Regions from separate parts of the Streptomyces sp. NPDC047085 genome, predicted to be linked through region 2. Evidence: riboswitches for the same ligand, from Rfam matches in the RefSeq annotation. Region 2 holds a riboswitch; the other holds the start of a gene.

What was found. Region 2 has a riboswitch for cyclic di-AMP ahead of ABZ865_RS38315 (transglycosylase SLT domain-containing protein). Riboswitches for the same ligand answer to the same signal wherever they lie in the genome.
Region 1: it holds a riboswitch for cyclic di-AMP, as region 2 does, so the genes downstream of both, ABZ865_RS11985 (NlpC/P60 family protein) here and ABZ865_RS38315 (transglycosylase SLT domain-containing protein) in region 2, are expected to answer to the same signal.

What each region holds. Positions count from the first base shown of each region.
Region 1 is NZ_JBEYUW010000003.1:188,993-194,443, forward strand. Features, by position in the region: gene ABZ865_RS11980 (tellurite resistance/C4-dicarboxylate transporter family protein) at 1-255, opposite strand, end outside; gene ABZ865_RS11985 (NlpC/P60 family protein) at 359-1,579, opposite strand; cyclic di-AMP (ydaO/yuaA leader) riboswitch at 1,588-1,761, opposite strand; gene pcrA (DNA helicase PcrA) at 2,023-4,515, shown strand; gene ABZ865_RS11995 (M23 family metallopeptidase) at 4,565-5,451, opposite strand, start outside.
Region 2 is NZ_JBEYUW010000018.1:7,990-13,440, forward strand. Features, by position in the region: gene ABZ865_RS38300 (ABC transporter ATP-binding protein) at 1-37, opposite strand, end outside; gene ABZ865_RS38305 (DUF2092 domain-containing protein) at 163-1,362, opposite strand; gene ABZ865_RS38310 (polyprenyl synthetase family protein) at 1,664-2,674, opposite strand; cyclic di-AMP (ydaO/yuaA leader) riboswitch at 3,317-3,547, shown strand; gene ABZ865_RS38315 (transglycosylase SLT domain-containing protein) at 3,550-4,035, shown strand; gene ABZ865_RS38320 (HAD family hydrolase) at 4,077-4,889, opposite strand; gene fahA (fumarylacetoacetase) at 5,215-5,451, shown strand, end outside.

The DNA of each region.
Region 1 (5,451 bases), on a different contig from region 2:
GGCGGCGACGGCGGTCAGCGCGCCCGGGCTGCGTGCCTCGGCCACCCACCGCCGCCGCTGTCCCACCAGCCGTACGACGAAGTCGGCGCCCAGCGCCACCCAGCCGGCGCAGGCCAGGCCCAGGGCGATCCGGGACAGCGTCTCGGCGCCCGTCAGATGCAGGCCGATCGACACGATGCCGGTCGCCATCACGGCGGCCCCCGCCGCCGACGGACGCCCCGTCCACCACGCACGCAGAGCCGAGATGCCAGGCATGCGCCCGATCGTGCCCCACGCGCGCGTGGCCCATCGGGAGGGCACGCGCGCGTGGGGCTCGAAAACGCGTGAGGTACGAAGTGGGGTACGAAGAGGGGGCGGATCAGGCGGGTCGTACCACGCTGTGGATGATCGATGCGCCGGCGTAATAGATCGACTCCTCGCGGACGTACGCGCCGGGCTTGGGGGCGTGGATCATCATGCCGTTGCCTATGTAGATGCCGACGTGGCTGACATCGTCGTAGAAGAAGATCAGGTCGCCGGGCTGCGCGTCGGCGAGGGAGACCGTGGTGCCCGCGTCGACCTGGTCGTAGGTGGTGCGCGGGAGGCTGACGCCGGCGGCCTTCCAGGCGGCCTGGGTGAGGCCGGAGCAGTCGTAGGAGTCGGGGCCGGTGGCGCCCCACACGTACGGCTTCCCGATCTGCGCCCGCGCGAAGGCGAGCGCCTTCTCCGCCTTGGTGGCGTACGTCCCGGAGGACGTCGAGCCACCGCTCGACGAACCACCGGACGTGGACGAACCCCCCGAGCTGCCGGAGGTGCCGGAGGTGGACGAACCGCTCGACGTCGACGAACCGCTGTCCTGCTGCGCCTGTGCCGCCGCCCGTGCCCGTTCCTCGGCCGCCTGCTGCTTCGCCAGCTCCGCCGCCTTGCGCGCGGCCTCCTGCTGCTTGCGCTGCTCGATCGCCGCCAGCCGCGCCTTCTCCTCGGCCGTCAGCTTGGACAGCAGCTCGCGCGCGGTGGCGAGCTTCGTCTGGACGGTGGTCTTGGCGGTCTGCAGTTCGCGCTGCGACTCGGACAGCGTCTGGAGACTCTTGGCCGCCTCCTGCCGCTTCTTCATGGTCGCGGACTGCTCGGTGATGTAGTCGTCGACCGCGCTCTTCTGCCGCGAGGTCAGCCGGTCCATCAGCTGGCTCTGGTCGAAGTAGTCCTGCGGGTCGTTCGCGAGCAGGAAGGTGGCGGTCTGGGGCGTGGCGGCCCCGGTCCGGTACTGGGCGGCGGCGAACGAGCCCAGCTCCTCGCGGGCCTTGTTCAGCCGTTCGGTGCGCCGGGCGACGTCGTCGCGCAGGCTGTCGACGCGCGTGCGCTGCTTGCCGGCCCGCTCCTTGGCGGCGTTGTACTTCTCGGTCGCCGACTCGGCCTGGCGGTAGAGGTCGTCGACCTTCTTCTCGACCTCTTCCAGGCTCGGCTTCCCGTCGGCGGACGGGGTGGCCTCGGCCGTCTGGGACAGTACGGCCACGGAGGTGAGGGCGGCGGTGGCGAGGACAGGGGTGCGGAATCCGGCTCCGAGTGTGCCCGCGGGGCGCGGCTTGCGGTGCGACGCCAAGGGAGGCGACTCCTTCCATGTGCCGCCTACCGGGTTAGCTGTCGGGTTCGGGCGGATGGTTCGGAAGGCGTGCCCTACGGCTCTCGTCCCGGGCGGGACGTGGGCCGATTCACCCCAGGGATCGGTGGGTCCCCGGCTCCGGGCGCCGTGCAGCGACGCGCCGGACTCGGCGGAGGCCGCGCGACTCGGCGACGTTCGCCGGAAGGGGGCGTGCGGCCCGACGGCAACCTAGCCAACTCGTGTGACGCGTGTGAAGGTTGGTGCACTATATGTCCGATACATTTTCGTGACCTTGTCGTGGGAACGCTCCCGTGTCACGGCGTGATTCCGCTGCGTGAGGGACCGTCGGCTCTCCGGGCGGCGAAGATCAACCCTCCGTCGAACCGGCCATGTTCCCGAGGCGGCGACCGGTTGTCGGTGCGGCGCCCTAGACTCGGAGAGCGATGAGCAGCCTCTTTGACGACAGCTTCCTGGCGGACCTCCAGACCCCTCGCGGGCACGAGGAGGAACCCCCGCCGCCGCCCGAGGACGATCACGCTCCGGAGCCGCTTCCGGACGATCTGTTCGGCGGGAAGTTCGACGTGCCGCCGGACCGGGACGCGTACTACCGCGACGGCGCCCCGCGCCCCGCGATCGACGCCGCGGCCCTGCTGGAGGGGCTGAACGAGAACCAGCGCGCCGCGGTCGTCCACGCCGGCTCCCCCCTGCTCATCGTCGCCGGCGCCGGCTCCGGCAAGACCCGCGTGCTCACCCACCGCATCGCCCACCTGCTCGCCGAGCGGCACGTGCACCCGGGCCAGATCCTCGCGATCACCTTCACCAACAAGGCCGCGGGCGAGATGAAGGAGCGCGTCGAGCAGCTCGTCGGCCCGCGCGCCAACGCGATGTGGGTCATGACCTTCCACAGCGCGTGCGTGCGGATCCTGCGCCGCGAGTCGAAGAAGCTCGGCTTCACCTCGTCCTTCTCGATCTACGACGCCGCCGACAGCAAGCGCCTGATGGCCCTGGTCTGCCGCGACCTGGACCTCGACCCCAAGCGCTTCCCGCCCAAGTCCTTCAGCGCCAAGATCAGCAACCTGAAGAACGAGCTGATCGACGAGGAGGACTTCGCCGCCCAGGCCACCGACGGCTTCGAGAAGACCCTCGCCCAGGCCTACGCGCTCTACCAGTCGCGCCTGCGCGAGGCCAACGCCCTCGACTTCGACGACCTGATCATGACGACGGTCAACCTGCTGCGCGCCTTCCCGGACGTCGCCGAGCACTACCGCCGCCGCTTCCGGCACGTCCTGGTCGACGAGTACCAGGACACCAACCACGCCCAGTACGCCCTGGTACGCGAACTGGTCGGCACGGGCGAGCGCGCCTCCGAGGACGCCGACGTCCCGCCGAACGAGTACGACCTCCCGCCCGCCGAACTCTGCGTCGTGGGTGACGCGGACCAGTCGATCTACGCCTTCCGGGGCGCGACCATCCGCAACATCCTCCAGTTCGAGGAGGACTACCCGAACGCGACGACGATCCTGCTGGAGCAGAACTACCGCTCCACGCAGACCATCCTGTCCGCCGCCAACGCGGTCATCGAGCGCAACGAGTCCCGCCGCCCGAAGAACCTGTGGACCAACGCCGGCCAGGGCGCGGGCATCATCGGCTACGTCGCCGACACCGAGCACGACGAGGCCCAGTTCGTCGCCGACGAGATAGACCGCCTCACGGACGCGGGCGAGGCCAAGGCCGGCGATGTCGCCGTCTTCTACCGCACCAACGCGCAGTCCCGTGTCTTCGAAGAGGTCTTCATCCGCGTCGGCCTGCCCTACAAGGTCGTCGGCGGCGTCCGCTTCTACGAGCGCAAGGAGGTCCGGGACGTCCTGGCCTACCTGCGCGTCCTCGCCAACCCCGAGGACTCGGTGCCGCTGCGCCGCATCCTCAACGTCCCCAAGCGGGGCATCGGCGAGCGCGCCGAGGCGATGATCGACGCCCTCTCCCAGCGCGAGAAGATCAGCTTCCCGCAGGCCCTGAAGCGGGTGGACGAGGCGTACGGCATGGCCGCGCGCTCCACCAACGCCGTCAAGCGGTTCAACACGCTGATGGAGGACCTGCGGACCATCGTGGAGTCCGGCGCCGGACCGGCGACCGTCCTGGAGGCCGTCCTCGAACGGACCGGCTACCTGGCCGAGTTGCAGGCCTCCACCGACCCGCAGGACGAGACCCGGATCGAGAACCTCCAGGAACTCGCCGCCGTGGCCCTGGAGTTCGAGCAGGAGCGCGGTGAGGGCGAGTCGGTGGCGCTGTCCGACTTCCTGGAGCAGGTCGCGCTGGTCGCCGACTCCGACCAGATCCCCGACGAGGACGAGGAAGGCTCCGGCGTCATCACCCTGATGACCCTGCACACCGCCAAGGGCCTGGAGTTCCCGGTCGTCTTCCTCACCGGCATGGAGGACGGCGTCTTCCCGCACATGCGCGCCCTCGGCCAGGCCAAGGAGCTGGAGGAGGAGCGGCGCCTGGCGTACGTCGGCATCACGCGCGCGCGGGAGCGGCTCTATCTCACGCGGTCGGCGCTGCGCAGCGCCTGGGGCCAGCCGTCGTACAACCCGCCCTCCCGCTTCCTGGAGGAGATCCCGCCGGCCCACGTCGAGTGGAAGCGGACGGGAGCGCCCGCGCCCAAGTCCTCCGGTCCCACGTCCGGGATCGCGGCCTCGCTCTCCTCGTCCCGCTCCCGCTCGTCGGCGGCGGGCGCGTCCGGGTTCGCCACGCGGCGGGCCTCTGACAAGCCGGTGGTCGCCCTGGCCGTCGGCGACCGGGTCATCCACGACCAGTTCGGGCTCGGCACGGTCGTCGCGGTGGCCGGCGTGGACGACAAGGCCCAGGCCACGATCGACTTCGGTGACGGCAAGCCGAAGCGACTGCTGCTGCGGTACGCGCCGGTGGAGAAGCTGTAGGCAGACGAGTGAGCCCCGCCTGATCGGCGGGGCTCACTTCGTCGAGGGCTCAGGTCGTCGGGTCCAGGCCGTGGCTGCGCAGCCACGGCAGCGGGTCTATGGCCGCCCCGCCCGCGGGCCGTACCTCGAAGTGCAGGTGCGGACCCGTGGAGTTGCCCGAGTTGCCGGAGTAGGCGATCGGCTGGCCGGCCTTGACGGCCGTACCGGCGAGGACGCGGTAGCTGGAGAGGTGACAGTACCAGGTCTCCGTGCCGTCCTTCGCCGTCACGATCATCATGTTGCCGTAGGCGCTGTTCCACTTCGTGGAGACGACGCCGTCGGTCGCGGACATGACCGTGGTGCCGTAGGAGACGGGGAAGTCGATGCCCGTGTGCACGGACATCCAGTTCACGCCCGCCTGCCCGAAGTAGGCGCTGAGGCCCCGCTGCAGGACCGGCAGCGCGAACTTGGGACGCAGCCGCTCCTTGAGCGCGGCCTCCGCGGCCGCCTTCTTCTTCTCCAGCGCCTGCTGCGTCTTGAGGTCGATGCGCTCCTGCGTACGGCTGGCCCGGTCGGCGAAGTCGTCGGCGCCCGCGGAGAGCGTCTTGAGCTGGGTGTCCAGCTTGCTGTTGGCGACGGACGGCTGCACCGCGTGCGCGTCCGAGGCGGAGGCCGTGGTGTCGCTGCCGCCGTCGGTCAGGTTGCCGACGGAGGCGGCGGCGATCCCCGCGACCCCCATCACGCAGGCCGAGGGCACCGCGACGGTCAGCAGCGCCGAGCGCTTGGCGGGCGTACGGCGCCGGGAACGCGCCGCGCTTCGCGAACCCGCGCGGGGCGCCGGAACGGCCTCTTCCTGGTCGTCGAGCAGCTCCGGAACCGCGGGCACCTCACCCGTGGCGCCCAACTCGTCCTCTTCGGCGCCCGGTTCGGCGAAGTTCTCGTACGAGTCGTCGTCGT
Region 2 (5,451 bases):
CCGGGTCCGGCTGCGTGGCGGACGGTGCGTCGTCCATCGGCTCCCCTTCGATTCGTCGTGCCCGGAGGGCCTCCGATGGCCCCAGGGCCCGTGAAAGCCCCGGAGCCTGATAGCTCCGGGGCCGTGAAGGCCCTGAAGGCCCCTGGAAAGGCCCCGGGAGGGTTACTTCCCTTCGTTCGCCGCCTTCACCAGCGCGTCCTTGGTCACCGCGCCGGCGTACACCTTGCCGTCGTCGGTGATCAGGGCGTTGACCAGGCGGGTGGAGAAGACCGTGCCCTTGCCGAACGTGCCGGAGACCTGGTCGCCGAGCGAGCCGAGGAAGCCGCCGAAGGCACCGCCCTCGGAGCCGGAGGGCATGCCGCCCTCGGCGCCGGTGTCGAAGGTGGCTATGGCGTTCCAGCCCTTGCCGATGACCTTGGCCCCGTCCATCCCCTGGGCGAAGTCCTCGCCGAGCTTCGGAGCGTGCTCCTTCGCCTTCGGCTCGTCCTTCTGCTCGGTGACCTTCGCGCCCTTGGGCGGGGTGAAGTCGAAGGTGGAGGCGGCCGGGCGGGCGAAGGCGACCTGGGTGAAGCCCGCGTCGAACACGGCGGCGCCGCCGCTCTTCGGGGTCAGCGTGAACTTCAGCGGCATGCCGGTCTTCGCGTCCACCGCGATGCTGATCGCGCCGACCGTGGTGCCGGACTGCTTGGGCCTGATCAGCAGCTTGTAGGCGTCGCGTCCGGCGACCTGGGCGGTGCCGTCGACGGTCACGGACGTGGTGTCGTCGACCGACTTCAGGGCCTCGTCGGCGAAGTCCTTGGGCGTGGCCGGCGGCTCGGCCCGGCGGTGGTCCTTGCCGGAGTCGTCGGCGGTGCCGTGGAAGACCTCGTTGCTCTTGCTGTCGTAGCCCCACACGTCCTTGCCGTCGTGGATGAGGCTGTACTCGGATCCGCGCTCGAGCAGGGAGAGCTTCTGCCGGTCGGGGCCGTCGGTGGCCACGCGCAGGGTGTGCGTGCCGGAGACCAGCTCGGTGAGCTTGGACGACGGGTCCGCGGAGGAGCCGTCGCCGCCCTGGGCCGCACCCGAGGCCAGGCTGTTCTCCAGGCCGCCGAGGTCCGGCAGGCCGAGGTCGGTGCTGACCTTCACGGTGCCGGACAGCTGCTGCACGTCCGACTTGGCCATCTTCTCGATGAGCTGCTGTGCGGTGATCTTCGGCAGGTCGGGGTCACCGGAGTCGGCGAGCGCCGGGACCAGCCCGATCGTGGCCGCCGCCACCCCCACCACCGCGACCGGGACGACGTACCGGGCCGCCTTGCGGCGTCCGGAGCGCAGGTCCTCGTCCGCTGCGGCGCCGGTCGCGTCGTCGGATTCGTACGGTGCCATGTGTGCCTTACCTCCGTCGTCGGCGGCGGCTGTCCTCACGCTGGTCCACTTGAGCCGCCATTCTCACCCGAATCGGTGAGGAGTGCTGATTTCCGTGGTTTCCATCAGACCAAATCCGCCGTGCCGGGGCGTCAGACCACGGAGCCAACTCCGTGTACGCCTGCGGTATGACGCACGAGGGCGGTGTCTCCCCCGACCCGTAGGGGTCGCGGGGGGAGACACCGCCCTCGTCGTGTGCTGCGGGCCGGTGGCCGGGCCCGTGGAAGGTCCCGGCAGGGCCTGGCAGGACCTGGCAGGCGTCCTAGCCGGCGCGGTGCACCACGGCGTCGCAGAGCTCGGTCAGCGCCGTCTTGGCGTCGCACTCCCGGAGCGGGGACAGCGCGGCCCGGGCCTCCTCCGCGTACCGGATGGTGTCCCGGCGGGCCTGCTCCAGCGCGGGGTGGGCGCGCAGGCCGGCCAGCGCCCGGGCGTGCCGGGTGTCGTCGCTGAGGTCGGAGTCCAGCAGCTCGCACAGCTCGATGTCCTCGGGCAGACCCAGCCGGGCGGCCCGCTCGCGCAGCCGGAGCACGGGCAGGGTGGGGATGCCCTCGCGCAGGTCGGTGCCCGGGGTCTTGCCGGACTCGTGCGAGTCGGAGGCGATGTCCAGGACGTCGTCCGCGAGCTGGAAGGCAACCCCGAGCCGCTCGCCGTACTGGGTGAGCACGTCGATGACCGTCTCGTCGGCGCCGGACATCATCGCGCCGAACCGGCAGGACACGGCCACCAGGGAGCCCGTCTTGCCGCCCAGCACGTCCAGGTAGTGCTCGACGGGGTCACGGCCGTCCTGGGGACCGGCGGTCTCCAGGATCTGCCCGGTGACCAGCCGCTCGAACGCGAGGGCCTGCACCCGGACGGCCTCGGGGCCGAGGTCGGCGAGTATCTGGGAGGCGCGGGCGAAGAGGAAATCGCCGGTGAGGACCGCGACGGAGTTGCCCCAGCGGGTGTTGGCGCTGTCCACACCGCGCCGCACGGCCGCCTCGTCCATGACGTCGTCGTGATACAGCGTGGCCAGGTGGGTCAGCTCCACGACCACGGCCGACGGCACGACGCGCGGCGCGTAGGGGTCGCCGAACTGGGCCGCGAGCATCACGAGCAGCGGCCGGAACCGCTTCCCGCCGGCTCGAACCAGGTGCTGCGCGGCCTCCGTGATGAACGGGACCTCGCTCTTGGTGGCCGCGAGCAAGCCTTCCTCGACAGCCGCCAATCCGGCCTGGACATCGGCTTCCAGAGCCTGGTCCCGCACGCTCAGCCCGAACGGCCCGACGACGGTCACGAGGGTCTCCTGTCTGCTGGTGCCTGCTGGCGATTACACGGTTTGTCGATAGGTCGTTGCCATCACTCGACTCAGCGTATCCGGTCCCCTTTCGATCACCGATAGCACCCACCGGTCCAGCCCGGGCGGTATCGGCATCACGGACGTGATGTTCTCCACCATCCGATAAGAACGGACATTTCCTTACTTAACGGGAAGGCGCGCCCCCTGTCGCCGGAATACACGCCGACCGGATGCGCGTTCGACAACCCGCAGGCAGTCCCGAACGTGAGGTCGAGCGCACCCCCAGAGGCGGCCCCGGAGGCAACCCCGGAGCCACCTCACCCCTCTTCAACGAAGGGCGCCGCCTCAGAGGTTCCGGGCCCGAGGGGACTTAAACCCACCAATGGCCCCATTAAGAGCGAATCCAACTAATCCCCCATGTCTGATTTTGCGTAATTTGCCGTTACGTGAATTGGGTCACTCACCCTCCCTGGCGGCCACACCGGCCCGGCCACCCTTCTCGCCTTGCCTGTCGGGCAGTTGAGGATTGGCAACCGCAAAGGATCAAGTACCCAAATCGGCATAGATCAAGGTCAACTAGGCCTTCTTGTGAATCCGGTACTTGTTCCGGACATGTGCTGTCGCATACGTTCCGGGCCGTCAGACGAACGCCGAATCCTGCCGCGTCTGACACCACCCATCGACGAACTCATTTCGTACGGCAGGAGCGGGGGACCCAGGTAAGCCGCCAGACCGGTCGACACGTGTCGCACCGGAACGGCTCGGGGTGAAGTCGCGCCTCCTCCAGAGCCCAACGGGCCTGGTGGCGCGGCCGGGCACCTCCCCGCCCGAACCCGACAGCTCACCTCGCAGGCGACGGAGAGGAAAAAGCCATGCCTGCTGCCGCTCAGCCCCGCCGCGCCCGCTCGTCCCGCCTCTTCCGCACGCTCACCGTCGTCGGCACCGGCGCCGCCGTGCTCGCCCTGCCGCTCATCGGGGCCACCAGCGCCTCCGCCGCCGGTTCCACCACCACGACCGGCACCACCCTGGCCGGGTACCCGAACAACCTCGACGGCTGGATCCGCGAGTCGCTCGCGATCATGGCCGAGAAGAAGATCCCGGGCACCTACAACGGCATCCACCGCAACATCATCCGCGAGTCGTCGGGCAACCCGCGGGCCATCAACCTCTGGGACTCCAACGCCGCCAAGGGCATCCCGTCCAAGGGCCTGCTCCAGGTCATCGACCCCACGTTCAACACGTACCACGTGGCCGGCACGTCCTTCGACATCTACGACCCGGTCGCGAACATCACGGCCGCCTGCAACTACGCGGCCGCCCGCTACGGGTCGATCGACAACGTCTTCGGCGCCTACTGATCCACCGGTCCACACGCGCGGCAGGCCCTGCTGAGATCCGGTCAGCCGGCCGGGAACAGTCTTTCGAGGACGACGGCGATGCCGTCGTCCTCGTTCGACTTCGTGACCTCGTCGGCGACGGCCTTGAGTTCGGGGTGCGCGTTGGCCATGGCGACACCGCGTCCCGCCCAGTCGAACATGGGGATGTCGTTGGGCATGTCGCCGAAGGCGAGGGCCCGCTCGGCCTCGATCCCCAGGTACTCGGCGGCCAGCGCCAGCCCCGTCGCCTTGGTGACACCGCACGGCTGGAGCTCCACGGTTCCCGGCCCCGACATCGTGACCGTCGCGAGCGAACCCACCACCGCGCGCGCGGTCGCCGCCAACTCGTCGTCGGACAGTGAGTGGTGGCGCAGCAGCACCTTGCTGATGGGCTCGCACCACAGGTCGTCGCGGCGGCCGACCCGCACGGCGGGCAGGGTCGGGTGCGGCATCAGATACCCGGGCTCGATCAGCGTGAGCCCGTCCACCCCGTCCTGGTCGACGGCCGCGTAGACCTGCCCCACCTCGGCCTCGATCTTGCCGAGCGCGACCTCGGCCAGCTCCCGGTCCAGCCGGACCGACCACAGCAGCCGGTCGGCCCCGGCGTCGTAGACCTGCGCGCCCTGCCCGCACACCGCGAGCCCCGTGCGGCCGAGGGCGTCCAGCAGCGGCCGTACCCGCGGGGCCGGGCGCCCCGTCACCACCAGGTGCCGCGCACCGGCGCGCGTCGCCCGCGCGAGGGCGGCGAGCGACCGGTCGGAGACGGTGTCGTCGCCGCGCAGCAGCGTCCCGTCCAGGTCGGTGGCGATCAGTGCGTACGCGGGGGGTGCGGCCATGATCAGAGAATACGGACATCGCGTCCCCTCGACTCACCGTGCGCTTCCCGGACTTGTGCACCGCCCGGCCCCAAGTGCCCCCTCCGCTGTCAGTGGTGGGCGTTACGTTGTTCTGGAGGCACTGTGGCCTGGGGGGGGGCGGTGCGGACGCGGACGCCGAGGGTGAGCGGGACGCGCAACGCGAGAGCTGCTGCGAACTCTTTAGACACCACGCGGGCAACCCCTGGGGCACTGCCCAAGACGTGCACCTCAGCCGTAACGTGTGGCGCGACCACATGGAACACAGCGCCATGCATGGCCCGGATGAGAGTGAGGCAGTAACCGCATGCCCCCCTTCGACGTCCCCGAGGGCGACCCCTTCGGTCCGCACAACCTTCCCTATGGCGTGTTCTCGCCCGCCGGCAGCACGGAGCGGAGGGTCGGCGTCCGGCTCGGTGACCACGTCCTCGACGCGGGCACCGCGGCCGCCGCGCTCGGCTCCCCGTACGTCTCCCTGCTCGCGCAGCCCTCGCTCGACCCGCTGCTGGCGGCCGGGCGCACCGCCTGGTCGGACGTGCGGCGC